DNA from 3 places in the Methylobacterium sp. Gmos1 genome. Region 2 is predicted to be linked to each of the others. Evidence: predicted binding sites of a transcription regulator. Region 2 holds the regulator's gene; each other region holds the start of a gene.

Region 1 (9,899 bases), on a different contig from region 2:
GATGTTCGCCACCACCCGCGTGCCGCCCTTGGCGAGCCAGAGCCGGCCGAGCACCGCCGAGTAGCCGGCGAGGTTCGTGACCTGGAAGCCGCCATAGCCCGAGAGGTGCACCGGCGCCTCGCCGGTCTCCCCGGGCGGGCCGGCCTGGACGTAGGGGATGCGCTCGCCGTCGCTCGACACCGCCTCGTGCCGGGTCACCACCATGCCGTCGGCCTCGAACAGGGACGGGGCCTGCTTCAGGAGCCTCGGGGCGGCGAGGTCGGGGCGGGTGGTCAGAAGCGTCGAGGGGGTGACGGGGTCGTTCGCCGCCACCATCAGGTCGCCGTTCGATTCCTCCTCCTCGCCGTCCATCGACCACACGCTGACGACGCCGAGCTCCGGTAGCCCCGCGACGCGGCTCTCGGCCCAGCCGCCCTGCGAGGGAGTGAAGACCGGAAACACCGCCTTCAAGTCGTCGAGGACCGAGATGACGAGGTGCCCGCCGGTCCAGAAGAAGCCCTGGAGCGCCCGGCGCGGGCCGGGGGTGAACAGGACCTGGAAATCACGGTCGCCGGCCAGGAACGCGTCGAGCCCGATGCCGAGCACGCTGTCGGCCGGGTGGGTCGCGCCGCCGACCGCCCACGGCGTGCGGGTGCGGATGGCGAGATACCCGCGGTGCCAGTGGGCGTCGGCATCGGTCGGGATGTCGAGGCGGGTCTTCGGCCCGGTGCGGTCGCCGAGGCTGATCGTGCCGTCGAAGAAGCCGGTGCGCTCGGCGAATACCAGGCGCTCGGGGCTGGCCTCCCGGTCCGGGTAGCCGTAGGCGACCATGCTGGTCGGGCCGGCGGAGAAGATCACCGGCGCGGCGAGCGGATCGGTGCCGCGCCGCCACAGCCGCACGGTGCGCGCGTAGCCGGCCGGCGTCGCGTGCTCCGGGCCGCCGAGCGGACTGGCCAGCAGCAGCGTGTCGGGATCGAGCCAGACCGGGATGCTCTTGGCCTCCGGCAGCGAGAAACCGTCCGGGACGAAGCGGCGCTCGGCCAGGTCGAACTCGCGCACCACCGTCGCGTCGCCGCCGCCGCGGGAGAGCTGGATCAGGGCGCGGGCGTGGCTGCCCGGCAGGCTCGCGGCGCCGCTCCACACCCAGTCCTCGCCCTCGTCGCGGGCGAGCGCGTCGAGGTCGAGGAGCACGTCCCAGGCCGGCTCGGGCTTGGCGTACTCGCTCTCCGTCGTGCGCCGCCACAGGCCGCGGGGATGCCCGGCATCCTGCCACAGGTTGTAGAGGAGCCCCCCGCGGCGGGTGACGCCCGGGATCTTGTCCGGCCGGTCGAGGGCGGCCTTCAGGCCGTCGCGGTCGGCGGCGAAACGCCCGTCGGCGAGGACTGCGAGCGTGTCGGCGTTCTGCGCCTCGACCCAGGCGAGGGCGCGCTCCCCGTCGATCTCCTCGAGCCAGAGATGCGGATCGTCGTCGGGAGCCCGGAGGGTCGGGCGGGGATCGGGGGTCGGCGGGTTGAGGGGCGAAGACATGCCTGGCTCGTCGGTTGGCGTTTCGCGGGAGGATCTAGCTGGGCCGCGGACCGGATCCAGGGTGATGCCGGAAAGGAACAGCGGCGCCCGGGCGTGCGGCAGCGTCATACGGCTGCAACAGCCCGTCTGTTTGAGGGAGACGACAGGGCGCGGGTCGGCACCGGCCCGGGAGAACCCGCATGACCGGTACCGGCTTTGCCGCCATCATCTGCCTCGCCCTCACGGTGATCAACCTCGCGAGCCTCGTGGTCGCGCTTCGCCGCCTCGGCCGGCCCGATCCGGATCCGGCAGGACGCGAGGACGCCCCCGTCACGGTGGTGCGGCCGGTCTGCGGCCTTGAGACCTACAGCGAGGAGACGCTGGCCTCGGGCTTTCGCCTCGCCTACCCGCGCTACGAGCTGATCTTCTGCGTCGCCCGCGCCACCGACCCGATCGTGCCGCTGGTCGAGCGGCTGATCGCCGCGAATCCGGGCGTGCCGGCCCGGCTGATCGTCGGCGACGAGCGGGTGAGCGACAACCCGAAGCTCAACAACTGCATCCGCGGTTGGGACGAGGCGCGCCACGACTGGATCGTGCTCGCCGACTCGAACGTGCTGATGCCGGCGGACTACATCCAGCGCCTGCGCGCCGCCTGGCGCCCCGACACCGGCCTCGTCTGCTCGACGCCGGTCGGCACCCGGCCCGGCAGCTTCTGGGCCGAGGTCGAGTGCGCCTTCCTCAACACCCTCCAGGCGCGCTGGCAATACGTCGGCGAGGCGCTCGGCCTCGGCTTCGCCCAGGGCAAGAGCATGCTCTGGCACCGCCCGCTGCTGGAGGCGCAGGGCGGTATCCGGGCGCTCGGCGCCGAGATCGCCGAGGACGCCGCGGCGACCAAGCTGGTGCGGGCGATGGGCCGCAAGGTCCACCTCGTCGCCTCGCCCTTCGCCCAGCCGCTCGGGCCCCGCCGCGCCGCCGAGGTGTGGTCGCGCCAGCTGCGCTGGGCGCGCCTGCGCCGCGTCACCTTCCCGCTGTTCTTCGCCCCCGAGATCGGCACCGGCGCGGTGATCCCGATGCTGGCGGCCTATCCGGCGGCGGGTGGGGGCCTCACCGGCCTCGCGGCGATGCTCGGCACCGCCGCCGCCTGGTACGGCGCCGAGTGGCGGCTCGCTGCCCGCAACGGCTGGCCGCGCTCCTGGCGCTGGCCGCTTACGTGTCTCGTCCGCGACCTCTCGTTCATCCCGATCTGGCTCGCCGCCTGGGTCGCCCGCGACATCGTCTGGCGCGGCAACGCCATGGACATCCGCACCAAGCCCGCTCGCCTCGGCGCCGACGCTCCGGCCGCGGTTCCATAATGCTTGACGAGCGAGCCGGACAGGATCACGCTCCCCACCGTCCCTCCCGCCCGAGGCGGGGAGGACTGAGACCGACGGAGGGAGGCATGACGCCACCCATGCGACGGGCCGCGACGATCGCCCCGGGTGCCGTCCGGGCCGGGCCGTAGCGGCGGATTGTTTCGGATGACGGAGCGGAGGCGGCCCCACGGGGCGGTGAAGCCACGCGACGCGTGCGCCTTCCGGTGACCGACGAGCCCCGACCTCGGTCGCTTCCGTTCTGTTGAGGAAGACCAGAAGCCTGCCCGGCGGGATTCATGTCCCGCGCGCGGACCTGCCGGACAGCCCGCAGCCCCCCGGCCGGGAACTGCCGCCGTTCACGCCTCCGGCGCCATCCAGATCCGGGTCAGCCGCGCCAGATGCACCAGGGCCTTCTGGAAACGCTCGGACGTCCCCTCGACCCGTGCGTGGATCCCGAGCGCGCTCAGGCTGACGATATGGGCCTCGACCTCGCCGATCGACGCCGCCGCGACCTGGATCGGGGAGCCCGGGACCAGCATGACCGTCGCCACCGGAGCGAGCAGCAGGCCACCGCGGCTCAGGTTCAGGATCTCGGTGCGGTAGCTCCGGCCGCCGTGGCGCAGCCGCGCCGACAGGGTGACGGGAAAGCGCCGGTCGCGCCGCCGCTCGCTGCCGAGCTGCACCGCGGCCACCATCGCCGTCGACGCTGGGGAAGCCGGACCGAACTGAGGCGTGTGTGACGTTGCTGTCATGACTGTTCTGGTCGCAGAGGTAGGTTAAGCCTCGTTTAATGAATCGGTGGTTAACCATCATCTGACAAATTTTCGCTCATTGACCGGGACCAGGCCCGCCATGACGATGGGATCCGAGGCAGGCCCGCGCCCGAGGGTGTTCCGGGCGCGGAGGACGGTGCGCCGCGCGGGGCTTCGCCGCGTGGCAGGACGGGGCGTGACGGCGTGAGCCGTGACGCGCGCTCCGGCTGGCGCAACCCCTTCGCCCGCCTGTTCGGGCGCGGCGCGGCGCGGCGGCTCGTCGATGCCTGCCCGGACCTCGTCGCGGAGATCGACGCCGCGGGCCGGCTCGTGCGCGCCTCGCCGGCGAGCCTCGCGCTGACCGGCCGCGCGCCCGAAACCCTCGCGGGGCTTTCCCTCACCGAATGGGCCCACCCGGAGGACCGTCCCGCCGTGGCGGCCCTCGTCGGCGGCGGCGCCCTGGTGCATCGCCTGTCCCACGCCGACGGGCGCTGGATCTGGGTCGAGACCCGCCTGTCGGCACAAGGACCGCCCTTCGTCGCGGCGATCCGCGACGCGGGCGCGCGCCAGGACGCGGAGGCGTCGCTGCGCGCGAGCCGGGCGCATTACCGCGCGCTCGCCGACACGCTGCCCCAGCTCGTCTGGATGGAGCGCACCGATACCGGCGAGACCGTCTACGCCAACCCGGCCTTCGAGCGCTATTTCGGCCCGATCGGCCCCGGCCGGGCGGCGCGGCAGGAACGCTACCACCCCGACGACCGGCCGCGGATCACCGCGGCGCTGGTCGAGGGCGGCAGCGGCGAGGCGAAAGGCCGCCTGCGCGACCGCGACGGCGCCTATCGCTGGCACCAGCTCTCGTTCCAGCCCCTGCGCAAGGACGACGCGCTCCTCGGCTGGCTCGGCTCGGCCCTCGACATCGACGATATCCTGGCCGCCCGCAAGGCGCTGGAGGAGACCGGTGACCTCCTGCGCCTCGCTCAGGACGCCGCCGGCGCCGGCCTGTTCGACCTCGACCTCGTCACCCGCGAGGTGACCCTGGCGCCCGAGAGCGCGCGGCTGCACGGGCTGCCCGGCGACCGGCCGGCGGTGATCGGGCTCGGCGCCTGGCTGCGCCGGCTGGTGCCGCCGGACCGCAAGCCCGCCCTCGCCGCCTTCCGCGGCGCGGTGGCGGGCGGGGGCACCGTCGACATCGCCTTCCGGGTTACGGTACCCGGCGGCCAGCGCTGGATCCAGGCGATCGGCCGGCTCTGCCGCGACCGCGACGGGCGGGCACTGCGGATCACGGGCCTCAACCTCGACGTCTCGGCCCGCAAGGACGCGGAGGCCGGGCTCGTCGCCGCCAAGGCCGCGGCGGAAGCGGCGAAGGTCTCGGCGGAGGCGGCCAAGGTCGCCGCCGAGCGGGCGAATGCCGCCAAGACCGACTTCCTCTCGGCGATGAGCCACGAGATCCGCACGCCGCTGAACGCCGTGATCGGCTTCACCGGGCTGCTCGCGCAGGCCGACGACCTCGAGCCGGAGCTGCGCCGCTACGCCGGCCTCGCCCGCGCCTCGGCCGGGGGTCTCCTGACGCTCGTCAACGACATCCTCGACTTCTCCTCTGTCGAGGCCGGGGCGGTGGCCCTGCGGCCCGAGCCGTTCGCGATCGAGGCCTTGGCCGAGGGCTGCCTCGGGGTGGTCGGGGCGGCGGCCGCCGAGAAGAGCCTCGCGGTGACGAGCACCATCGACGCGAGCCTGCCGCGCCACCTCGTCGGCGACGAGGCGCGGCTGCGCCAGATCCTCCTCAACCTCCTCAACAACGCGGTGAAGTTCACCCCCCGCGGCAGCGTCGCCCTGTCCCTGCGCCACGAGGGCAGCGGCGCCTCCGGGGAGCGGATTCGCTTCTCCGTGTCTGACACCGGCATCGGCATCGCGCCCGAGACGCAGGGGCGGCTGTTCGAGCGCTTCTCGCAGGTCGACAGCTCGATCCGCCGCGACTACGGCGGCACCGGCCTCGGCCTCGCCATCAGCCGCCGCCTCGTCGAGGCGATGGGCGGCGAGATCGGGGTGATCTCGGCGGCCGGCCGCGGCGCGACCTTCTGGCTCACTCTGACCCTGCCCCGGGCCGAGGACCAGGCGCCGCCGGAGGCCCGCGCCGCGACCCGGCCGGGGCGGGCGGGCCGCATCCTCCTCGTCGAGGACATCGAGGTGAACCGCGAGCTCGCCTGCCTGATGCTGCGCAAGGCCGGCCACGGCGTCGACGTCGCCACCGACGGGTTCCAGGCGGTGCGGGCCGCCGAGGCGGGCGCCTACGACCTCGTGCTGATGGACGTGCAGATGCCGGGCCTCGACGGCACCATGGCGACGCGGCTGATCCGCTGCCTGCCCGGCCCCGCCGGGCGGGTGCCGGTGATCGCCATGACCGCCAACGTGCTGCCGGACCAGGTCCAGTCCTTCCGCGAGGCCGGGATGGACGACCACCTCGGCAAGCCCTTCACCCCGGCCGAGCTCGCCGCGCTCCTCGACCGCTGGCTCGACCGCGACGACGGCGCAGGAGAGGGCGCCGTCGAGGACGAGCCCGCCCTCGACCGGGCGCTCTACGACGGCGTCTGCGCCTACCTGCCGCCGGAGGCGGTGCGCCGCCTCCTCGGCCACCTCGCCGAGCAGGTCACCGGGGCGCTGGCCGGGGAGGGGACGGAGGCCGCCGGACGGGCGCGGCTGCGCTTCGAGGCGCACGGCCTCGTCTCGGCCGCCGGCATGCTCGGCTTCGCGGCCCTCTCCCGGTCCTGCGCCGAGCTCGAATCCTGCACCGAGGACGAGGTCGCCCGCGATCCCGCCGCCTTCGCGATGGCGCTCGCCCGCGCCCGCGCCCGCTGCACCGCGGCGGCCTTCGAGACCCGCCGCCTGATCTCGGACCTGGAGGCCGATGCAGTGGCGCCGGCCGGTCTCGGCCGGACGGCTTAAGGTGCGTGGGGAAAGGGGATGATGCGATCTCCTCGCGGACCGGAAGCCTCCGGCCCGGTCCCGATCGATCTCCGCACCAGCTGATGCCGCGTTCTCAAGTCGAGCGCTCCCCCCCCTCTCCCGTGTGGGAGAGGGGATCCCGCGTCTTCCGGAGTAGGGTGGAGGTAGTCAGGAGCGGCCTCTGAGGTCAGCCCCCCGCCTATCCCGGCGCCGCTGTGGACACCGATCCCCAGCCGCCTTGACTCGCCCCCGTGGTCTATCCCGCCCACCCGAAATCATCCTGAAGGATGTAAGACTGAATCGCACGGGATGCCGCCCGTCCCGGCAAGGTCCGCTTAATGATGCGGGCGCGATCCTGGCCTTGTTGCAGGGTCAGGTGGCGTTTCGACATGCACCGCAATCTTACCCGCGCCGTGGTCCGGCGCGGCCCGTCCTCGCGCGTCCTGTCCGGATGCGCCCTCGCTCTCACGGCGGCCTGCGGCCGGCCGGCGCTCGCAGCCGACTGGTATACCGGCGCCGAGGCGCCGGGCGCGCAGGACGCCTGGATCGTCTCGGTCGACACCTCGGCGACCGTCAGCTCGCAGGGCTCGCAATTCGCCGGCGCGACCGCGACCGCGGCGCCCGCCGGCTCCCTGCTGACCAGCGGCCTGCGCCTGCGGGCGGACACGCTGATCGGCTCGTACCGGTCCGGCACCGGGCTCGGCCAGCAGGCGGAGGTCGCGGCGCTCCTCGGCTACGGCTGGGTCTGGCCCGAGGCGGTGCTGTCGGCCTTCGTCGGCCTCAACGTGCGCCGCAACGAGGTGGCGGGGCTGGATGCGGGCGCACGCAACGCCGGCGGCCTCAAGGCGGCGCTCGACCTCTACGCCCGGCCGACCCCGGGCACGATGGTGCACGCCACCGGCACCTATTCCAGCACCTTCAACGCCTATTACGGCCGCCTGCGCGGCGGCGTCGCGGTGATGGGCGGCTTCCTCGGGCCCGAGGCGGCGCTCCTCGGCGACGACTACTACCGGCAGTGGCGGATCGGCGCCCATTGGAGCGGCTTCCAGTTCGGCGCGCTGCAATTCGGCGTCGCCGCCGGCTACCTGCACGACCAGACCCGCAAGGGCGGCCTCTACACCACCGTCGACATGCGGGCGGGCTTCTAGAGATGGCCGCCGCTCTCCGCTGGACCGCCTGGGCGCTGTCCGCTCTCCTCACCGTCGGGCTCCTCGTCCAGCCGGTCGGCCCGGCGGCGCAGACCTGGCTCTGCGCCGCCGCCTGCGCCGGCATGGCCGCCCTGTGGCTGCTGGCGCCGCGCCGCGGCCTGCCCCGGCTCGCCTTCCTGGCGCTCGGCACCCTGGTGGTGATCCGCTACGTCTACTGGCGCCTCACCGGCACGCTGCCCTCCCTCGACGATCCCGTCGGCCTCGGCTTCGGCCTCGTGCTGCTCGGGGCGGAACTGTACTGCGTGCTGATCCTGGCGGTGAGCCTGATCGTCAACGCCGATCCCCTGGTGCGCGCCCCCGTCGCGCTGCCGGCGGAGGCGGAGCTTCCCGCCGTCGACGTGCTGATCCCGAGCTACAACGAGTCGACCGAGCTGCTCGCCGTCACCCTCGCGGCGGCGCTGAACCTCGACTATCCGGCTCAAAAACTCACCGTCTGGCTCCTCGACGACGGCGGCACCGACCAGAAATGCGCCGATCCGGATCCGCGCAAGGCCGGAGCCGCGAGGGCGCGCCGGGCCGAGCTCCAGGCCCTCTGCACGGAACTCGGCGCCCGCTACCTGACGCGGGCGCGCAACGAGCACGCCAAGGCCGGCAACCTCAACAACGGTCTCACCGCCTCGCGCGCCGAGATCGTGCTGGTGCTGGATGCCGACCACGCGCCGTTCCGCTCGTTCCTCGCCGAGACGGTCGGGCTGTTCTCGCAGGACCCCAACCTGTTCCTGGTCCAGACCCCGCACGTCTTCCTCAATCCCGATCCGGTCGAGCGGAATCTGCGCACCTTCGCCCGCATGCCGTCCGAGAACGAGATGTTCTACGGCGTGACCCAGACCGGGCTCGACAAGTGGAACGGCTCGTTCTTCTGCGGCTCGGCGGCGCTCCTGCGCCGGTGCGCCCTCGACGCGGTCGGAGGGTTCTCCGGCATTACCATCACGGAGGATTGCGAGACCGCCCTCGACCTGCACGGCAAGGGCTGGACCAGCGCCTATGTCGGCCAGCCGCTGATCGCCGGGCTCCAGCCCGAGAGCCTGGCCGACTTCATCGTCCAGCGCGGCCGCTGGTGCCAGGGCATGATCCAGATCCTGATGCTCAAGAACCCGCTGACCAAGCGGGGCTTACGACCGATCCAGAAGCTCGCCTACCTGTCGAGCATGACGTTCTGGTTCTTCCCGCTGCCGCGGCTGATCTTCATGCTCGCGCCGCTCCTGCACATCTTCTTCGACGTCAAGATCTTCGTCTCGTCGGTGGACGAGGCCCTGGCCTACACGGCGACCTACATCATCGCCAACCTGATGATCCAGAACTACCTGTACGGCCACGTGCGCTGGCCGTTCGTCTCCGAGCTGTACGAGTACGTCCAGGGCGTGTTCCTGGTCCGCTCGATCGTCTCGGTGATCGCCTCGCCCCGGCGCCCGAGCTTCTCGGTCACCGCCAAGGGGGCGGGCCTCGACCACGACCACCTCTCCGCCCTGGCCTGGCCGTTCTTCGCGATCTTCTTGGCCCTGGCCGCCGGCTGCGGCATGGCGGCGTGGCGCTACCTCTACGAGCCCGGCGTCACCAGCCTGATGCTGGTCGTCGGCCTGTGGTGCGGGTTCAACCTGGTGATCGCCGGCGTCGGCCTCGGCGTCGTCGCCGAGCGGCGCCAGGACGAGCGCGTGCCGAGCCTGCCCGTCGGCCGGCCGGCGCTCGCGATCGTCGGGGACGAGCGGGTGCCGGTCGTCGTCGAGCGGATGAGCACTGACGCCGCGACCCTGCGCCGGAGCGACGGCGCGCCATGGCCGGCGCTGCCGGAGGGCGGCGCGCTCCAGGCCGGAGCGGGCGCGCCCTTGCGATTCTCGTGGCAGGCAGCGCCGGCGCCGGACCTGCGCGTCGTCGCCTTCTCGGCCCTCGCGCCGGCCGAGTACCGCACCGTGGCGGGGCTGATGTACGGCGATGCCGGCGCCCTGCGCGCCTTTTTGAAAGGACGCCGGCGCCACCGCGACCTCCTCACCGGCACCCTGCGCTTCCTCGCCTGGGGCGTCGCCGAGCCGGTGCGGGCGGTGTCGTATCTCGGCAAGCCGGCACCCAAGGCTCAGGCGATCCTGCCGGCGCCCGTGCCGCACGCGATGCCGGCCCCGGCGGAACGCGCGGCCGAGAGTGTCCCGGCCGTCGCGGCGCCGGCGCTC
Region 2 (9,899 bases):
AGCCGCCGGACCAGCGGCGAGACCGCCTCGACCCGGCCGCTCGGCGGCGCCTCGCGCAGGAAGGTCGGCGCCGCGCCGGGCGCCTCGGACTCGCTCACCGGACGGCCTCCCGCTTCGTTGACGACGCCCCCGGGTTAGCGGCCGCGCTCCCCCCTGTCGAGGGCTCCCCGTCTCAGGTGGCCATCCACGCCCAGACCAGCAGGCCGGCGAAGAACAGGCCGGAACTCACGAAGACGGCCGCGACTTCGCGGTAGGGCAGCAGACGATTCTCGAGCGCGGGCGACATGGCGGGGGAGCTTGGCAGAGGACGATGCGGGAGGGAGCCGGGCGGAAGGTCTCGGCGGAGTCAGTGTCGTCCCGGGCCCCTGTGAATCGCAAGCGCCGCGAGGGCGCCGCCTGCCGGAAGACAGGCCCTGTCTCCGGACCGCAACAGAATCCCGCGCGGCGCCGGAATCCTGCGTCGCGGCAGGCTCAGCGGTACGGCGAGGGCTGGACGATCCGGATCGGCGCGGCGCTCGCGTCGCTGGCGATCTCGGAAAAGCCCACGACCCCGGCGGCAAAGCGCAGGCGGACGAAGCCGCCGTTCTTCTCGGCGGCGAGCGAGCGGCGGAACTCCGCCCGCGCCCGCTCCAGGCGGCTCACGTCGAGAGTGCGGTCGAGGTCGCGCCGCTCGCTCGCGGTGAGCATCGCGGCGCGGCGGAAGTCGACGAAGCGCGCCTCCCCGTTCCCGCCGCGGCCAGCGAAGACCTGGGCACCCGCCGCGCCCGCCACCGCGTCGCCGGGCCGCAAGCTTGCGTCGCGCAGGAGCAGCCGGGCGTAGCCGCCAGCGCCCGGGTTGCACGAGCAGCTCGGTGTCAGCCGGCTGCGGTAGGAGAAGGCGGCGGCGAGGCTGCGATACGGCTTGCCGGCCCGGCTCACCGCCTGGTCGAGCTCCTCGCCGGCCCGCACCGTGTAGAGGGCGGTCTCCGCCCCCGGGCAGGCGGCGGCGCAGGCCTTCTCCTGCGCGGGCGCCGCATCGCCCTTGGCGAGATTGGCGAGCGGGAACATGTAGCCGTCGCAGGTGCGCACGCAGACCGTGCGGGCATGGCTGGCGGCGCCGTCGTGGCGGCTCGCGGCGGGAGCCGGCTCACGGGCCGGGCGGACGGGGGCCGGCTTGTGCACGGCGGCCTGCAGCCGCGGCGCCGGGTTGGTCCAGCGCAGACGCTCGGCCGGGGCGCTGGCCGGGCGGCTCGTCCAGCGCACGCGCCGCTCCTTCAAGGACGCCTCCGCCCGCGGGGCCCGCGCCGGCAGGCCGAGGCTGCGCGGCACGTCGCCGAGGATGAAGTCGAGCACGCCGGCATCGTCCGCGGCATGAACCAGGGTGGTGCCGGCACCCACGCTCCCGATGCCGAGCAGCGCGCCGAGCGCGAGCGTGCGGACGAGGGCGCGCGTCCGGGCGCCACCGGACGCGGTCGGGATCGGGGGGAAGTTCACGGGATGCCTCACCAAAGGTTAAGGCCAATTAACAATTCGCCCCGGACTCGCGCAACTGCGGAAAAGCGCTGAGTTGACAGATTCTTGACTCGGCCGCGGCGGCCGGGCGATCCGGCGTCCCGGCCCCTGCGCCGGGCCCTCTCCGGCCGTCGATGCTGCCTGCCGGGAGCCGGCCCGCGCGACCGTTTCGGCTCCCGGCGCGTTGAGGGGGCATGCGGCGGCCGCGCGGACCGCCCGACGAAGGAGAGACGCGATGGATTCCGACCGCATCATCGGCGCCGGCCAGGAACTCGGCGGCAAGGTGCAGCAGCGCGTCGGCGACTGGACCGGCGATGCCGGCACCCGGGCGCAGGGCCTCGCCGACCAGGCGGCGGGCGCGGCCCGCACCGTCTACGGCCAAGCCAAGGACGGGTTGCGCGGCCTCGCCGACGCCGCGCCGGACTCGCTCGACCAGGCCCGCGAAACCGGACGCCGCTATTACCGCCGCGCCGACCGGGCGGTGGCGCGCCAGGTCGGCGACCATCACCTCGCGGCCCTGCTGGTGGCGGGCGCGATCGGCTACGCCTTCGGCTGGCTGCTGCACGACCGGGGCTGAAACGCAAAGCGCCCGCGGCATCGGCCGCGGGCGCTGTTATCCGGGAAGGGGAGCGGCGGCGGGTGCGCGCGTCCTCAGACGCCCTCGCCCATCGCCGACTGCATCATCCGGTCGCCGGAGAGGTCGTCGTCGCCGTAGCCGAGGAGTTCCGCCAGGCGGTTGCGGGCGCGGTTGACCCGGCTCTTGATCGTGCCGATCGCCACGCCGCAGATCCCCGCCACCTCCTCGTAGGACAGGCCCTCGGCGCCGACGAGGATCAGCGCCTCGCGCTGGTCGGGCGGCAGCTTGGCGAGGCCCGCGCGCAGGTCCTGCACGTCGAGGCGGTGGCCCTGGTCGGGGGCGGTGAACAGGCGCGCGGCGTAGGAGCCGTCCTCGTCCTGAACCTCGCGCATGCGCTTGCGCTGCTCGGAGTAGAAGGCGTTGCGCAGGATGGTGAACAGCCAGGCGTTCAGGTTGGTGCCGGGCTGGAAGCGGTGCTGGTTCTGCCAGGCGCGCAGGATCGTGTCCTGGACGAGGTCGTCGGCCCGCGCCGCGTTGTTGGTGAGCGAGAGCGCGAAGGCGCGCAGCGACGACAGGGCGGCCAGCATGCCCTCGCGGAATTCCGGCTCGACGGCGCGGCCCTGCGCGGCGAGCGCCGCCTCGAGCTTCTCGATCAGCGCGAGGAAGATCTCCGGGGTCGCGGCGGTCTCCAGCGGCGCGTAGGCCGCGCGCAGCTGGTGGCCGAGATGGCGCTGGACGGTCGGGGGCAGGCCGGGCTTGGCTTCGGTGCTGAGGATGGGGTTGTCGGTGGACGCCATGCGACTCTCACGTTCTGAAGCGGGGAGGGCGGGGCGGCGGCGCTCTGACGGGCCGCTCGCGAAGATACCCCGCCGGGGCTTCCTGGAAGGGGAAGTGGGGCGCGCCGCGCGCCTGTCGATGCGCGCGCATCGCCGCGGGTGGGGACAGGCTCAGCCGCGGCGCATCCGGTGTCCCGCCGCGCCCTCGATCCACCCCTCGCCGCACCGCATCGCCATGGCTCCGTTCCCCTACGGCCGCACGGCCGCACGACCGCGCGGCGCCCGGGCCGGCGGCCCGGGTCGCGAGGGGCAACGGCTTCGTACGGCCCAGGTTCCCGGGTGGAATTCTCCGCTCAAGGTTCCGGGATCGTCGGCGCCCCCTACCAGGTGCGGGCGCCGGGCTGGCTCCTGTACTCGGCCGCGCGGATGCGGGTCATCAGGCGGTCGAGCTCGGCGAGCAGGGCGGCCTCCTCGCCTTGCGCGGCGGCGACCGCCGCCGGGTCGCTGAGGTAGAGCCGTTCCTGCTCGGCCCGGGCGAGGCGCTGCTCCAGCTCCGCCCGCTCGGCGTGGAGGGCGATCAGCTCCCGGCGCCTGGGATCGTCGGACCTGGCGTCGTCGAACCCGGGATCGTCGGGACGGTCGGCCTCACGGTTGCCCTGGATCTGGTTTCTCTCTGTCGTCGTATCGAGGTTGTGCACGACGGCTCGTCCTGTCGCTGGGGTCGCGGCCCGCGAAGGGCCTGCACGCGTTGACCATCCAACGCATGAGACGGCCGGAACGTCGCATCCGGACCGCGCCTGTCATCTGAACGTCATGCAACCGTCATAGGGCCGGCGTCGCACCGGGCTTATCCCTCGCACCGCGGCGGTCGCCCCGGCAACGAACGGGACACGATCCGGCGCACCAGGGAAACCGGTCGCGTCCTCACCGGCCGTCGACGCGCAGGGTGCGGGCCAGCGTCCCCGCATCGTGCCGGACCGATCCGAACACGGAGAGATACCAGTGAAGCCCTTCTCCTACGCGCTCGCCATCGGGCTCGCGACCGCCCAGATCGCCACCTCGGCGATGGCCCTCGACATCACCGGCGCCGGCGCCACCTTCCCGTTCCCGGTCTACTCGAAGTGGGCCGAGGCCTACCGCAAGGAGACCGGCAACGGCCTGAACTACCAGTCGATCGGCTCGGGCGGCGGCATCAAGCAGATCCAGGCCAAGACCGTCGATTTCGGCGCCACCGACGCGCCCCTGAAGGGCGAGACCCTGACCAAGGACGGCCTGGTCCAGTTCCCGACCGTGATGGGCGGCGTCGTCCCGGTGGTGAACGTCGCCGGCATCAAGCCCGGCGAGATCAAGCTGACCGGCGAGGTCCTGGCCGAGATCTACCAGGGCAAGATCAAGAAGTGGTCGGACCCGAAGATCGCCAAGCTCAACGAGGGCGTGAAGCTCCCCGACGCCGCGATCACCCCGGTCTACCGGTCTGACGCGTCCGGCACCACCAACATCTTCACCACCTACCTGTCCGACGTGTCCCCGGCCTGGAAGTCCGAGCTCGGCGCCTCGACCACGGTGAGCTGGCCGGCCGGCCAGGGCGGCAAGGGCAACGAGGGCGTCACCGCCGTCGTCAAGCAGGTCCCGAACGCCATCGGCTACGTCGAGTACGCCTACGCCAAGCAGAACAGCCTGCCGGTCGCGCTGATCCAGAACAAGGACGGCCAGTACCCGATGCCGGGCGACGAGGCGTTCCAGGCCGCCGCCGCCAACGCCGACTGGAAGTCCGCCCCGGGCTTCGGCATCTCGCTGACGAACCAGGCCGGCGCCAAGGCCTGGCCGATCACCGCCGCGACCTTCATCCTGGTCCACAAGAACCCGGCCGACGCCGCCCGCACCGCCGAGGTGCTGAAGTTCTTCCGCTGGGCCTACAAGAGCGGCGACAAGCTGGCCTCCGACCTCGACTACGTGCCGCTGCCCGACAAGGTGGTGAGCCAGGTCGAGGACGAGTGGAAGTCCGTGACGAAGGACGGCAAGCCCGTCCTGAGCAACTGAGACCCTGAGACAGTCGGGGAGGGCGGGACGATCCCGTCCTCCCTTCCTCCGCTGGCCCGCCCGCCGGGCCCGCGCGGCGCTTGAGCGATGCCGAGATCCCGCCGACGGCCGGCCGCCTTTGTCGCGTCCGACTCGCCTCGATCCGCCGAGCGCGCTAGAGCCCGCTCACTCCAAGGGAAACCCGGATGGTCGCGTTGTCTGAGAACGTTGCTTTGGCGGCGAGGCCGAGCGTGGCCCGCCGCAACCCGAGCCCGGTGGGCGACCGCCTCTTCCGCGGCGCCGCCCTCGCCTCGGCGCTGCTGGTGCTCCTGGTGCTCGCCGGCATCCTGGCCTCGATCGCCTATGGCGGCTGGCCGGCCTTCCGGGAATTCGGCCCGGGCTTCCTCGTCTCGAGCGCCTGGAACGTCGGGCGCGAGCAGTACGGCGCACTCGTCGCCATCATCGGCACCCTGGTCTCGGCGCTGCTCGCCCTCGTCATCGGCGTGCCGATCTCGCTCGGCATCGCGATCTACCTGACCCAGCTCTGCCCCGGCTGGGCCCGCCGCCCGGTCGCGATGACGATCGAGCTGCTCGCCGCCGTGCCGAGCATCATCTACGGCATGTGGGGCCTGTTCGTGTTCGCGCCGCTCTTCGCGCGCTTCGTGCAGATCCCGGTCTCGAACGTCGTCGAGGGGATGCCGATCGTCGGCACCCTGTTCTACGCCCAGGTGCCGTCGGGCGTCGGCGTGCTCACCGCCGGCATCATCCTGGCGATCATGATCGTGCCGTTCGTCGCCTCGATCACCCGCGACATGCTCGACCAGATCCCGACCGTCTTGCGCGAGAGCGCCTACGGCATCGGCTGCACCACCTGGGAGGTCGTGCGCCACGTCCTGATCCCGCAGGCCTCGGTCTCGATCATCGGGGCGATCATGCTGGGCCTCGGCCGCGCGCTCGGCGAGACCATGGCGGTCACCTTCGTGATCGGCAACGCCAACCGCCTCTCGGCCTCGATCTTCGATCCGGGCTCGACCATCGCCTCGCGCATCGCCAACGAGTTCAACGAGGCCGACGGCCTCCAGCTCAACTCGCTGATGGCGCTCGGCTGCATCCTGTTCGTCGTCACCTTCATCGTGCTCATCATCGCCCGGCTGCTGGTGCGCCGCGCGAAGGTGGCCTGATCCTCCGCACCCGCAGGACGCCTCCCGATGAACGCCTCCCCCGCCGCGGTCGCAAGCCCGGCCACCCCCGCCCGCTCAGCCCCCGCGGAATGGGGCCGGGTCCGCGCCGGCCGGCGCTCGGCCGACAGGATCCTGGTCGCCGCCTGCACCACCGCCACTTTGCTCGGCGCGGTGGTGCTCGGCTCGATCCTGCTGATGCTCGTCATCGAGGGCGTGCGCGGCTTCTCCCCGGCCCTGTTCACCCAGGTCACCCCCGGCCCCGGCTCCGAGGGCGGCGGCATCGCCAACGCGATCCTCGGCAGCCTCGTCATGACGGCGCTCGGCATCGTGGTGGCCACCCCCGTCGGCGTGCTCGCCGGCACCTACCTTGCCGAGTACGGCCGCACCTCGCACCTCGCCAACCTGATCCGATTCCTCAACGACATCCTGCTTTCGGCCCCCTCGATCCTGATCGGCCTGTTCGTCTACACCCTGATGGTGCGGCCGATGGGCGGGTATTCGGGCTGGGCCGGGGGCGTCGCGCTCGCCATCATCGCCACCCCGGTGATCGTGCGCACCACCGAGGACATGCTGCGGCTGGTGCCCGGCACCCTGCGCGAGGCCGGCGCGGCGCTCGGCGCGCCGACCTCGATCGTGATCCGCAGCGTCACCTGGCGGGCGGCGCAGTCCGGCATCGTCACCGGCGTGCTGCTCGCGCTCGCCCGCATCGCCGGCGAGACCGCGCCGCTCCTCTTCACCGCGCTCAACAACAATTCCTGGTTCAACTCGAACCTGATGGGCGGCGTCGCGAACCTGCCGGTGATGATCTACCAGTTCGCCCTGTCGCCCTACGAGAACTGGCGCCAGCTGGCCTGGGCCGGCGCGCTCCTCATCACCGTCACCATCCTGGGCCTGTCGATCGTGGCCCGCCTCGTCCTGAGCGGCCCGAAGGGGCGCTGACCGCAGAACCCTGCTGGGAGACCACCCGATGAGCGCCACCGCCACCGCCGTGCCGGTCGTGGGCCAGAGCACGGCCGACGAGTCCGCCGCGATCCGCCTCGCCGTGAAGGACCTCAACTTCTACTACGGCGACTTCAAGGGGTTGAAGAACATCAACCTCAACTTCCTCGACCGCCAGGTCACGGCGCTGATCGGCCCGTCGGGCTGCGGCAAGTCCACCCTGCTGCGCACCTTCAACCGGATCTACAGCCTCTACCCCGAGCAGCGGGCGGAAGGCGAGATCCTGCTCGACGGCCGCAACATCCTGGACCCGTCGATCGACCTTAACGAGCTGCGCGCCCGGGTCGGCATGGTGTTCCAGAAGCCGACGCCGTTCCCGATGTCGATCTACGACAACATCGCGTTCGGCATCCGGCTCTACGAGCGCCTCGGCAAGGCCGACCTCGACAACCGCGTCGAGGAGGCCCTGCGCAAGGGCGCCCTGTGGGACGAGGTGAAGGACAAGCTCAAGCAGTCGGGCATGGGCCTGTCCGGCGGCCAGCAGCAGCGCCTGTGCATCGCCCGCACGGTGGCGCAGCGCCCGGAGGTGATCCTGTTCGACGAGCCGACCTCGGCCCTCGACCCGATCTCGACCGGCCGCATCGAGGAGCTGATCGAGCAGCTGCGCGGTGAGTTCACCATCGCCATCGTCACCCACAACATGCAGCAGGCGGCGCGCATCTCGCAGTTCACCGCCTTCATGTATCTCGGCGAGCTGGTCGAGTTCGGGCCGACCAACCGGCTGTTCATGAACCCGTCGAAGCGCCAGACCCAGGACTACATCACCGGCCGGTTCGGCTGAGGCTCACCGACTCGCTTCGCCGGCCCGGCCCTGCCGGGCCGGCGCGCCACACACGCCACCCTCATCGCGGGGAGTCGCAATCCATGTCGAGCCACATCGTCACCTCCTACGATCAGGAGTTGCAGAACCTCCGGCGCAGCATCTCGGAGATGGGCGGCATCGCCGAGAAGATGGTGGCCGATTCCGGCCAGGCGCTCTTGCGCCGCGACGCCGCCCTCGCCCAGGCGGTGATCGCCGCCGACCAGCGCCTCGACGGGCTCCAGCGCGAGATCGAGGAGAAGGCCATCCTCCTCATCGCCCGGCGCCAGCCGCTCGCCGTCGACCTGCGCGAGACGATCTCGGCGATCCGCGTCTCGGGCGACCTCGAGCGCATCGGGGACCTGGCCAAGAACGTCGCCAAGCGCGTCGTGGCCATCGCCGACCAGGTCCAGCTCCAGAAGATCGTCGTCGGCGTGGAGCACATGAACGAGCTGGTCCAGGGCCAGCTCAAGGACGTGCTCGACGCCTACGCCACCCAGGACACCGTCGTCGCCCTCGACGTCTGGGCCCGGGACGGCGGCATCGACGCGCTCTACACCTCGCTGTTCCGCGAGCTCCTGACCTACATGATGGAGGATCCGCGCAACATCACGTTCTGCACGCACCTCCTGTTCTGCGCCAAGAACGTCGAGCGCATCGGCGACCACACCACCAACATCGCCGAGACCATCCACTACCTCGCCACCGGCGAGACCCTGCCGACCGATCGTCCGAAGAACGACCGGTCGAGCTTCGCCACCCTCGACAACCAGACCGAGGTCTGAGGCGGCAGGCCCGCCGGGCTTCCGGTCCGGCGGGCCTTTTCCTGCCATCCATCCTCCGCCGCCCGAAGTAATCCGCGATGAGTACCCGCATCCTGATCGTCGAGGACGAGGAAGCCCTCACCCTCCTCCTGCGCTACAACCTCGAGGCCGAGGGCTTCGAGGTCGACGCCGTCGCGCGCGGCGACGAGGCGGATATCCGCCTGCGCGAGCAGGTGCCCGACCTCGTCCTCCTCGACTGGATGATGCCGGGCCTGTCGGGGATCGAGCTGTGCCGGCGCATCCGCGCCCGCCGCGAGACCGAACGGCTGCCGGTCATCATGCTGACGGCGCGGGGCGAGGAGGGCGACCGGGTGCGGGGGCTCGCCACCGGCGCCGACGACTACATCGTCAAGCCGTTCTCGGTGCCCGAATTGCTGGCGCGGGTGCGCGCGCTGCTGCGCCGCTCGAAGCCCGCCCACGTCGCCGACCTGCTGGTGGCCGGCGACATCGAGCTCGACCGGGTCAGCCACCGGGTGCGCCGCGACGGCCGCGAGCTGCATCTCGGCCCGACCGAGTTCAAGCTGCTCGAATTCCTGATGCAGAGCCCCGGCCGGGTCTTCTCGCGCGAGCAACTGCTCGATGGCGTGTGGGGCCACGACGTCTACATCGACGAGCGCACGGTCGACGTGCATATAGGCCGCCTGCGCAAGGCGATCAACCGTGGCCGCGACAGCGACCCGATCCGCACCGTGCGCGGCTCCGGCTACTCCTTCGACGAGATGTTCGCGCCGGAGCCGTGAGGCTGCCCCTTCGAGACGAACGGAGCAATCTCGACGGCTCGACCATCGGTTGCTCCACCTCCGCGTCATCCCGGGGCCGGGATAGCGGAACCCGGGATGACGCGGCCTCGCCGAATCCCTTCCGGGCGAGCCGCCGGACAGGATTCGTTAGGATTTGAGCGATATCGTCGACGCGTTGGAAGGCATCGCGGCGGAAGCGGCGCGGCGCCGCCTCCGTGTCCTCCGGTGGAACGCGGCCCCTAGCGGAACCCGACGACCTTGCGGTCGCGCCTGCGCTCGGCGGCGGGCTGGTAGGCTAGGCGGCTGTGGTGGGTGCAGTAGGGCAGGCCGGTGATGGCGCGGTCGCCGCAGAAGCGGAAATCGGGCGTCGACGGGTCGCCCATCGGCCAGCGGCACATGAATTCCCGCAGCTCCATGATGGTGACGCGGGCGCTCTCCGGCAGCGCGTCTCCGACAGCGGGCGGCGTGGCCTGATACAGGGCCAGCGCCGGCG
Region 3 (9,899 bases), on a different contig from region 2:
CGCCTGGCCGCCAATCTCGGCGACGCGCACGCCGCCGCCACCCTCGGGATGATGCAGATCGAGGGCCGCGGCGCGCCGAAGGATCCGGCCGCCGGCCGCGCGCTCCTGGAGAAGGCCGCCGCCCGGGCCGACGCCACCGCGAGCTACAACCTCGCCCTGATCCTGCTCGGCTCGGGCGCACCGGCCGACCTGACCCGCGCGATCGAGCTCCTGCGCCAGGCCGCCCACCAGGAGCTGGCCCCGGCCCAGCACGCGCTCGGCGTGCTCTACCTCCAGGGCCGCGGCGTGGCGAAGGACACCACCAAGGCCGCCGGCTGGTTCCGCCGCGCCGCCGACAACGGCGATCTCGCCGGCGAGGTCGAGTTCTCGATCCTGCTGTTCAACGGCGAGGGCGTGCCGAAGGACGAGGCCCGCGCCGCCCGCTACTTCCGCCACGCCGCCTTCCGGGGCAACGCGGTGGCGCAGAACCGCGTCGCCCGCCTCTACGCCAGCGGCCGCGGTATCCCGAAGAACCTCGTCGAGGCCGCCGCCTGGGACATGGCCGCCCGGGCGCAGGGGCTGTCGGATGCCTGGCTGACGCAGGCCGTGTCCGGGCTCACCCCGGAGGAGAAGGCGCGGGCGGAGCGACTGGCGGCGGACCGGGCGGGGCCTTGAGGCGGTCTTCGGATCGCTCCAGCTCCTGGCCCGACGGAGCCTTCACGGTTCTGCGCAGGGCTGCGTCACCCGAAAAGTGGTTTCCTCGTCTCGGGTTGATGCTCTAGAGCCAATCACCAGCGAGGCGCCCCGCGCGGATGCGGCCGCGCGCCTCTCACTCACGTTCATCCCGCGCGGGCGCGACCGCCCGCCCTCGAAGGATCGTTCCATGACCCCGACCCGCATTCCGGGAGCCGCCGCCCGATGATCGTCTCCCCCCTGATGACCGTGATGGTCGATGCCGTGCGCAAGGCGGCGCGCGGGCTCAAGCGCGACTTCGGCGAGATCGAGAACCTCCAGGTCTCGCGAAAAGGACCGGGCGACTTCGTCTCCGCCGCCGACCGCAAGGCCGAGGCGACCTTGCGCGAGGCGCTGACGAAGGCGCGGCCGGGCTACGGCCTCGTGATGGAGGAGAGCGGGATCATCGAGGGCCAGGACAAGACCCATACCTGGCACGTCGATCCCCTCGACGGCACCACCAACTTCCTGCACGGCGTGCCGCATTTCTGCATCTCGGTCGGCCTCGAGCGTGAGGGCACGATCGTCGCCGCGGTGATCTACGAGCCGATCAAGGACGAGCTCTACATCGCCGAGCGCGGCAAGGGCGCCTTCCTCAACAACAAGCGCCTGCGCGTCGCCGGCCGGCAGGACCTCGCCGACAGCCTCGCGCTCTACGGCTCGCCTTATCTCGGCCGCGGCAGCCATCCGCGCCTGCTCAAGGAACTCGCCGCCGTGATGGCGGTGACCGGCGGCGTGCGCCAGACCGGCTCGGCCGCCCTCGACCTCGCGGCGGTGGCCTGCGGCCGGGCCGACCTGTACTGGGAGCGCGACATCAAGACCTGGGACATGGCGGCCGGCCTGCTCCTGGTGCGCGAGGCCGGGGGCTTCGCCACCAGCGCCGACGGCGGCGCCGATCCGATGACCGCCGGCTCGGTCGCCTGCGGCAACGAGGTGCTGCAGCGCGAGCTGGTCGCCATCCTGCGCAAGGTCGGCGGCTGACCGCGCCAGGCCCGGACCGAGGCCGGTCCGGGCGCCCGCCTCGCCCCGCACTCGAACCCGAAGGTCTTTTTCCATGGACCCGCGCACCACGTCCGCCCTCAAGGACGCGATCCGCTCGATCCCGGACTATCCGAAGCCCGGCATCATGTTTCGCGACATCACCACCCTGCTCGGCGACGCCCGCGCCTTCCGGCGCGCGGTGGACGAGCTGGTACACCCTTACGCCGGCGGCCGGATCGACCAGGTCGCCGGCATCGAGGCGCGGGGCTTCATCCTCGGCGGCGCCATCGCCCACCAGCTCTCCTCGGGCTTCGTGCCGATCCGCAAGAAGGGCAAGCTGCCTCACACCACGGTCTCGATCGCCTACGCGCTCGAATACGGCACCGACGAGATGGAGATCCATTCGGACGCGGTGAAGCCCGGCGACCGGGTGATCCTGGTCGACGACCTGATCGCCACCGGCGGCACCGCCACGGCGGCGGTCGAACTCCTGCGCCGGATCGGCGCCGAGGTGGTGGCGGCCTGCTTCGTCATCGACCTGCCGGAACTCGGCGGCGCCGACCGCCTGCGCGCCCTCGACCTGCCGGTGCGTACCCTGATCGAGTTCGAGGGGCATTGAACGACGAAAGGCGGGCCTTGCGGGCCCGCCTTGTCTGTCCGTTCCGGGTGATCCCGCGCAAGACGCCCTTTGTCAGGCAGCCCTTTGTCAGGCAGCCTTGGCCAGGCTCTCGAACAGCCCGCGCCCGTCGGTGCCGCCGACCAGGCCTTCGACGAAGTTCTCCGGGTGCGGCATCAGCCCGAGCACGTTGCGGGCCTCGGAATAGATGCCGGCGATCGAGTTGAGCGAGCCGTTGCGGTTGGCCTCGACCGTGAGCGCTCCGGTCGCGTCGCAGTAGCGGAACGCCACCCGGCCCTCGCCCTCGATCCGCGCCAGCGTCTCGGGATCCGCGAAGTAGTTGCCCTCGCCGTGGGCGACGCAGACGTCGATCACCTGATGCTCGGTATAGGCCCGGGTGAAGGCGGTGTCGGCGCGCTCGACCCGCAGGGTCTGGCGGTGGCAGATGAAGCGGCGGTTGACGTTGCGCATCAGCACGCCCGGCAGGAGGCCGGACTCGCACAGGATCTGGAAGCCGTTGCAGATGCCGAGCACCAGGCCGCCCCGGGCGGCGTGGGCCCGCACCGCGTCCATGGCGTGCGCCCGTCCCGCGATGGCGCCGCAGCGCAGGTAGTCGCCGTAGGAGAAGCCGCCGGGCAGCACCGCGAGGTCGGTGCCGGCGGGGAGCTCGGTCTCGGTGTGCCACACCGAGGTCACCTCGGCGCCCGACAGCCGCAGGGCCCTGGCGACGTCGGCGTCGCGGTTCGAGCCCGGGAAGACGACGACCGCGGCCTTCATCGGGCGATCTCGACGCGGTAGTTCTCGACCACGGTGTTGGCGAGCAGCCGGTCGCAGGCCGCCTTCACGGTCGCCTCGGCGCTCGCCTCGTCGGCGGCGTCGACCTCGACCTCGAAGAACTTGCCCTGGCGCACGCCGGCGATGCCGGAGATCCCGAGCGAGCGCAGCGCCCCCTCGATCGCCTTGCCCTGGGGGTCGAGGACGCCGGTCTTCAGGGTGACGGTGACGCGCGCTTTCATCGGCAAGACCTTCGGCAGCGGGAGGGCTTCTTGCCGCTCCCGATAGTGCGGATCGTGCGCTGAGGCAACGCCGCCCGCGGCGGCCGCGCGGGCCGCATTGATCTTTGCTGGTAGGATTCTATTACTGGCGGCTATCGCGACCGGGCGGGGTCGCCTCGCGCGAGGGCGGCGCGGGGTTCAGGGGCAGGTCATGTCGGACGCCGACGACGCGTTCATTCGTCAATCCTTCGACCTGATCGACGGTCTCGACGGGCTGTCGGACCCGCTCGACGTGCAGAAGACGATCTTCGATCTCGTGGCCCGCTGCGGCTTCTCCTCCTTCGCGATCACCCGGCTGCCGCAGGCGAGCGAGCGGATCAGCCCCCACATCCTGCTCAGCGTCTGGCCGCAGGACTGGCTGGCGCATTACGACCGGGTCGGCCACTACCGCTACGATCCCGTGGCGCGCCACTGCCTGCGCACCACCGAGCCCTTCGTCTGGAGCGAGGTGCCCTACGAGCCCGAGACCGCGCCCCAGGCCCGCCGGGTGATGGAGGAGGCGCGCGAGCACGGGCTGGGCGTGGGCTACTGCGTGCCGATCCACGATGCCAGCGGCTTCCTGGGCGGGTTCTCGCTCGCCGGCGAGCGGGTCGACATGACGCCGCGGGTGCGCCGGGCCATCCATCTGCTCGGGCTCTACGCCTGGTCGGCCGCCTCCCGGACCACGGCCCGCCGGCGCCGGCCAGTCGGCCGGCTCCTGAGTGCCCGCGAGCGCGATGTCCTCTCCTTCGCCGCGCAGGGCCGCACCCGGGAGGAGACCGCCGACCTCCTCGGCGTCTCGGTCGAGACCGTCGCGACGCACCTGCGCAACGCCCGCAGCAAGATCGGCACCCGCAACACCACCCACACGGTGATCGAGGCCCTGCGCCTGCGCGAGATCACGCTCTGACACGATTTTCGCACGCTTCCTTCCGGACATCGTATCACCAGCCCGCGCGGTGACGCCGTAGGCTTCGCACGCCCGAGCGAAGCCGATTTCCGCATTGCGACCGCGATCCGGCACGATCGCCTGAAAGCAATCGCTCGGAAATCGTATGATCTCGTCCCGAGTCGATTGCTTGCGGATATGAGGTCGGGAGCCCTTCGCGGCGCCCGGAGCCGAGCCCGATGCGGGGCACCCCGGCAGATCGCGCTAAACTCGCTCTCGTCCTACCGGTTTTCGGGGATACCGGAGCGCGTCCACCTCTGGCCTTATGGAGGCCGGTACCGAGGGACATCGGCGCATGATCCGCCTCCACGTCATCGACCGGGCGAGCCGTGGCGCCTACGCGGACGCTCTGGCGCAGCACCACGCCCTGCGATGCGCCGACGCCGGGGAGAGCGGCTGCCGGACGCTGCGCGCCGTCGATGCCGCCGGGCGCGACCGGTTCGACGGCGAGGCCACGCGCTACCTGCTCGCCATCGACGATGACGGCCAGGTCGCGGGCGGCACGCGGCTCCTGCCCTCCGACGAGCCGACGCTCCTGAGCGAGATCTTCCCGCACCTCGCCGAGATACGCGGCTTCGAGCGCGGGCCCGCGACGTGGGAATGCACCCGGTTCTTCGCCTCGGCGCGCTTCCGCGAGGATCGGCCGCTGTCGCGAGCGGCCGGGGTGGTGGCGGCGGGCCTGATCGAGCACTGCCTCGAGCAGGGCATCCCGCGCCTGAACCTCGTCATCGAGACCTGCTGGATTCCCCAGATGGCGGATATCGGCTGGAATCCGCGGCCCCTCGGCCTGCCGGCCGTCACGGCGGGCGTCTCGCTCTGCGCAGTGACGATCGCGATGACCGAGGAGGCGCTGGAGACGACCCGAGCCGCCTACGGCGTCGACACCCCCGTCCTCGCCGGGGCCCGCCCTTCGATTCCGCCGGCCCGGGCCCGGCCCGGGTGCGGCCTGACAGCCTGAGATCGCCCGCGATGCCGCGTCCCGACGACACTCACCTCTCCACCCCGATCCTGCGGAGCGTGCGCCTGCCGGCTCGCCCGCCCGCTCCGGCCGACCGCCTGGCCGAGCACCTGATCGAGGCCTACCGGCACGCCGCGGAGTGCCAGGACCCGGTCGCCCTCGACCTGATCCGGCTCGCGCTCTGGCACGTGGGCCGGACCTATCCGCCCGCGGACGCCACGGCATCCGCCAAGGAGCGGTGGTCATGACCTTCGGCGCATCCCCTTTCACCCGGTCCCGCCGCGGGCCGGCCCGTCCCGACACCCGTTCCGCTCCCGACCAGGCACGCACCACGATGGCGACCGCTCATCCTTTCCCTCTCCCGTCCCTCTCCCAGGCCGCCCGGGCCGAGATCCAGGCCCTGCGCCTCGCCGCCGGCATCCTCGACCTGCAGTGCACCGCGAGCCCGGACATCCGCGACCTGCCCTCGGTGCAGGCGATGATCCGGGCGGCCGCGGCGGTGTTCGACGAGCTCGGCTTCGGCGAGGAGGGCGAGGCCGAGCGGGCGATGTCGTGCTGAGCGGCGAGGGGCCGCTTCTCTCTTTCGCCGGATGATGCACCGGGCGGACCCTCCCCCGCAGAGGCAGGGCTGCCCGGGCAAAGGGGTGGCGCGCCTCCCCTCTCCCACTCGGGAGAGGGGATCCCGCGCTTGATTTCGAGAGGGATTTTTCCTGGACAGCCCTGCCGCAGACGGGGGGAGGGTTCAGGGCGCGGCGTTCAATACGCCACCCGCTTCTCGACGTAGCGGAACTGGATCGCCGTCAGCCCGATCACGATCGCCATCAGCACCACCGACTGCGCCGCCGAGCCGCCGAGATCGGCGCCGATGCGGCCGTCCTGGTAGACCTTGTAGACCAGGGTCTGGGTCGCCCGGCCCGGGCCGCCGTGGGTGAGTACGTCGATGACGCCGAACGTCTCGCAGAAGGCGTAGACGACGTTGACCACCATCAGGAAGAACGTGGTCGGCGAGAGCAGCGGGAAGACGATGGTCCAGAATCGCCGCGCCGGACGGGCGCCGTCGATCGCCGCCGCCTCGATCACGCTGCCCGGAATCGCCTGGAGGCCGGCGAGGAAGAACAGGAAGTTGTACGAGACCTGCTTCCAGGCCGCCGCCATCACCACCAGGATCATCGCGTGGTTCCCGTCGAGCAGCGGGTTCCACGGGATGCCGATCTGGTTGAGCCCGCGGGCGATCAGCCCGAGGCCCGGCTGGAACAGGAAGCCGAACAGCACGCCCGCCACCGCCGGCGCCACCGCGTAGGGCCAGATCAGCAGGGTCCGGTAGATCCCCGAGCCGCGGATCTCCCGGTCGGCCATGACGGCGAGCAGCAGCGCGAAGCCGAGAGAGAGCCCCGCCACCGCCGCGGCGAAGACCAGCGTGGTGGCGAGCGCCTGGTAGTAGGCCGGATCCGTGAACAGGGCCCGGTAGTTCTCGAACCAGACGAACTCGGTCGAGAGCCCGAACGCGTCCTGCATCTGGAACGACTGCCAGACCGCCTGCACGGCCGGCCAGTAGAAGAACAGGCCGACGATGAGGAGCTGCGGCGCGATCAGCGCCGCCGGCAGCAGCCGGCCTCCGAAGGTGACGCGCTCGGGCCCCATGATGTTACCGTCCGGCCTGCTTCTCGAACTGGCGCAGCATCGCGTTGCCGCGGGTCGCCGCCTCGTCGAGGGCCTGCTTGGCCGTCTTCTTGCCGGCGAGCGTCGCCTCGATCTCCTCGGCCCACATGTCGCGCATCTGCGGCAGGTTGCCGAGGCGCAGGCCCCGGGAATTCTCGGTCGGCGGCTTGTTGGTCAGTTCCTTGATCGGCACCTCGAGCGCCGGGTTCTTGTCGTAGAAGCCGTCCGCCTTGGACTTCTCGTAGGCCGCCTTGGTGATCGGCATGTAGCCGGTGGTCTGGTGGAGCTTCGCTTGGCGATCCGTATCGGACAGGAAGCTGAAGAACTTCGCCACGCCCTTGTACTCGTCGGGCTTCTTGCCGCCCATCACCCACAGCGAGGCGCCGCCGATGATGCTGTTCTGCGGCGCGCCCGGAACGTCGGGATAGTACGGCATCGGCGCCGAGGCCCAGGCGAACTTCGCCGCGCCCTTGACGTTGCCGTAGGAGCCGGACGACCCGAACATGATCGGGCACTCGCCGGCGGTGAAGCGGCCGAAGCCGCTGTCGTAGCGGCCGGAATAGTCGAAGGACTTGTCCTTCTGCGCCTCGGCGAGGTTGCCGATGTGCTTGACCTGGAGCGGGCCGTTGATCTCGAGCGTGGTGTCGAGGCCGTCCATGCCGTTCGCCTTGGTGGCCACCGGCACGTTGTGCCAGGCCGAGAGCTGCTCGATGTTGAGCCAGGTGACCCAGGTGGTCGAGAAGCCGCAATTCGGGAAGCCGTTCTGCGTCAGCTTCTTGGCCGCCGCGAACAGGTCCGGCCAGGTCTTCGGCGGCTCGGAGAGGCCGATCGCCTTCAGGGCGTCGAGGTTGACCCACATCACCATCGACGAGGAGTTGAACGGGAACGAGAGCATCTCGCCCTTGGTCGTCGAGTAGTAGCCGGTGATCGCCGGCAGGTAGGCGCTCGGGTCGAACGGCTCGCCCGCGTCCTTCATCAGCTGGTAGACCGGCTTCACCGCGCCCTTGGCCGACATCATCGTGGCGGTGCCGACCTCGAACACCTGCATGATGTGCGGCGCGGTGCCGGCGCGGAAGGCGGCGATGCCGGCATTCAGCGTCTCGCCGTAATTGCCCTTGTAGGTCGGCACCACCTTGTAGTCGCTCTGCGAGGCATTGAACTCGTCGGCGAGGCGGTTGACCGCGTCGTTGTTGGCGCCCGTCATCGCGTGCCACCATTGCAGCTCGGTCACGGCGAGCGCCGGGGTGGCGGCCAGGCCCAAGCCGAGGCCGGCGAGCGCGATGCGGATGGTCGTGGTGGGGGCCATCGGGTGTCCTCTCCTCGTGTGCGGCCCCTCATGCGGGGCCCGCGTGACACTCCGACGACAAAAGCGCCGGTGCGACGCGGCCCGCACCGTTCCGGCGGCGGGCGCTTGTTGGTAGCTGGCTAAGCACAGCCGTGCCGAGCGAGCAAGGGAGGTTGTGACGGCTACGACCGCTTGCGGTTGCGCAGGGCCTGGATGGTCGTCGTCGGGGTGATCGCCTCGGGGTCGATCGGGCAGTGCAGGATCGCCGGCAGGCCCGACTCGATCGCCCGCGCCAGTGCCGCCGGAAAATCCTCCGTGCGCTCGACCCGCTCGCCGTAGCCGCCGAAGGCCTTGGCATAGGCGGCGAAATCCGGGTTCCGGAGCGCGGTGCCGGAGACGCGGCCGGGATATTCCCGCTCCTGGTGCATCCGGATCGTGCCGTACATCCCGTTGTCGACCAGGATGATGATGACCGGCAGGTCGTACTGCACGGCGGTCGCGAAGTCCTGGCCGTTCATCAGGAAGTCGCCGTCGCCCGACACCGCCACCACGGTGCGCTCCGGCAGGAGCCGCTTGGCGCCGATGGCGGCGGGCACGCCGTAGCCCATCGAGCCCGAGGTCGGGGCGAGCTGGCCGTCATGGGCGCGGAACGGCCAGAACCGGTGGACCCAGGTGGCGAAGTTGCCTGCCCCGTTGCACAGGATCGCGTCCGCCGGCAGCGCCTCGCGCAGATGGGCCATCACGCCGCCCATCTGGAGGGTGCCCGGCGTGGTGATCCGGGATGGATCGCTCCAGGCGAGGTAATCGGCGTGCAGGGCCTCGGTGCCGGCGGCCCAGGGCAGGGCCCGGGGCGGCTGCACCGTCTCGATCGCCGCCGCGAAGGCGGTGGGGCTCGCGTTGATCGCGAGCGCCGGGCTGTAGACGCGGCCCAGCTCCTCCGGGTCCGGGTGGACGTGGACGAGGGTCTGGCGGGGTCCTGGAATGTCGAGGAGCGTGTAGCCCTGCGACGGGATCTCCGACAGCCGGCCGCCGACGAGGAGCAGGAGGTCGGCCTCCTCGATCCGGGCCAGGAGCTTCGGGTTGACGCCCAGCCCGAGATCGCCGGCGTAGCAGCGATGGTCGGCCGGGATGGTGCCCTGGCGCCGGAACGAGCAGGCGACGGGGAGCGAGAACAGGTCGGCAAAGCGAGCGAAGCGCCGCACGGCCTGCTCCGACCAGCGGCTGCCGCCGAGGATCGCGAAGGGCTTCTCGGCGCGAGCGAGGAGGTTCTGGAGCTCGACCATCTGGGACAGCGCCGGATGGGTCTCGACCGGCCGGAAGGCGGGCGCGTCGGGCACGCTCGCCGTCCCGGTCAGCATGTCCTCGGGCAGCGCGATCACCACCGGGCCGGGCCGGCCGGCGGTGGCGACGTGGAAGGCGCGGGCGACGAGTTCCGGCAGGCGCTCGGCGCTGTCGATCTCGGTCACCCACTTGGCGATGGTGCCGAACACCGCCCGGTAATCGAGTTCCTGGAACGCCTCGCGCTCGCGCGCCGCCCGCTCGATCTGGCCGACGAACAGGATCATCGGGGTCGAGTCCTGCTTGGCGATGTGCAGGCCCGGCGAGGCGTTGGTGGCCCCGGGCCCGCGGGTGACGAAGCAGATGCCGGGCTTCCCCGTCAGCTTGCCGTGCGCCTCCGCCATCATGGCGGCCCCGCCCTCCTGCCG

The links. The regulator PhoB, encoded in region 2, activates phosphate uptake and scavenging genes when phosphate is short. The targets are predictions, from matches to a motif close to TGTCATNNANCTGTCAT.
Region 1: a site for PhoB is predicted at 1,609-1,625, ahead of ACS5PV_RS27760 (ceramide glucosyltransferase). Genes of this name have one in related genera too.
Region 3: a site for PhoB is predicted at 8,258-8,274, ahead of ugpB (sn-glycerol-3-phosphate ABC transporter substrate-binding protein UgpB). Genes of this name have one in related genera too.

The regions. Positions count from the first base shown of each region.
Region 1 is NZ_JBSNCC010000022.1:8,209-18,107, reverse strand. It holds gene ACS5PV_RS27765 (prolyl oligopeptidase family serine peptidase) at 1-1,506, opposite strand, end outside; gene ACS5PV_RS27760 (ceramide glucosyltransferase) at 1,686-2,837, shown strand; gene ACS5PV_RS27755 (PilZ domain-containing protein) at 3,194-3,589, opposite strand; gene ACS5PV_RS27750 (ATP-binding protein) at 3,794-6,529, shown strand; gene bcsS (cellulose biosynthesis protein BcsS) at 6,919-7,677, shown strand; gene bcsA (UDP-forming cellulose synthase catalytic subunit) at 7,680-9,899, shown strand, end outside.
Region 2 is NZ_JBSNCC010000018.1:94,634-104,532, forward strand. It holds gene ACS5PV_RS26070 (MBL fold metallo-hydrolase) at 1-98, opposite strand, end outside; gene ACS5PV_RS26075 (DUF2865 domain-containing protein) at 472-1,473, opposite strand; gene ACS5PV_RS26080 (CsbD family protein) at 1,727-2,068, shown strand; gene ACS5PV_RS26085 (sigma-70 family RNA polymerase sigma factor) at 2,143-2,865, opposite strand; gene ACS5PV_RS26090 (hypothetical protein) at 3,225-3,542, opposite strand; gene pstS (phosphate ABC transporter substrate-binding protein PstS) at 3,847-4,884, shown strand; gene pstC (phosphate ABC transporter permease subunit PstC) at 5,070-6,044, shown strand; gene pstA (phosphate ABC transporter permease PstA) at 6,072-6,983, shown strand; gene pstB (phosphate ABC transporter ATP-binding protein PstB) at 7,012-7,824, shown strand; gene phoU (phosphate signaling complex protein PhoU) at 7,908-8,627, shown strand; gene phoB (phosphate regulon transcriptional regulator PhoB) at 8,705-9,406, shown strand; gene ACS5PV_RS26125 (GcrA family cell cycle regulator) at 9,646-9,899, opposite strand, start outside.
Region 3 is NZ_JBSNCC010000004.1:243,024-252,922, reverse strand. It holds gene ACS5PV_RS10310 (tetratricopeptide repeat protein) at 1-654, shown strand, start outside; gene ACS5PV_RS10305 (inositol monophosphatase family protein) at 898-1,692, shown strand; gene ACS5PV_RS10300 (adenine phosphoribosyltransferase) at 1,766-2,311, shown strand; gene purQ (phosphoribosylformylglycinamidine synthase subunit PurQ) at 2,399-3,085, opposite strand; gene purS (phosphoribosylformylglycinamidine synthase subunit PurS) at 3,082-3,324, opposite strand; gene ACS5PV_RS10285 (helix-turn-helix transcriptional regulator) at 3,515-4,252, shown strand; gene ACS5PV_RS10280 (acyl-homoserine-lactone synthase) at 4,587-5,249, shown strand; gene ACS5PV_RS10275 (hypothetical protein) at 5,261-5,497, shown strand; gene ACS5PV_RS10270 (hypothetical protein) at 5,494-5,808, shown strand; gene ugpA (sn-glycerol-3-phosphate ABC transporter permease UgpA) at 6,006-6,890, opposite strand; gene ugpB (sn-glycerol-3-phosphate ABC transporter substrate-binding protein UgpB) at 6,895-8,214, opposite strand; gene ACS5PV_RS10255 (thiamine pyrophosphate-binding protein) at 8,376-9,899, opposite strand, start outside.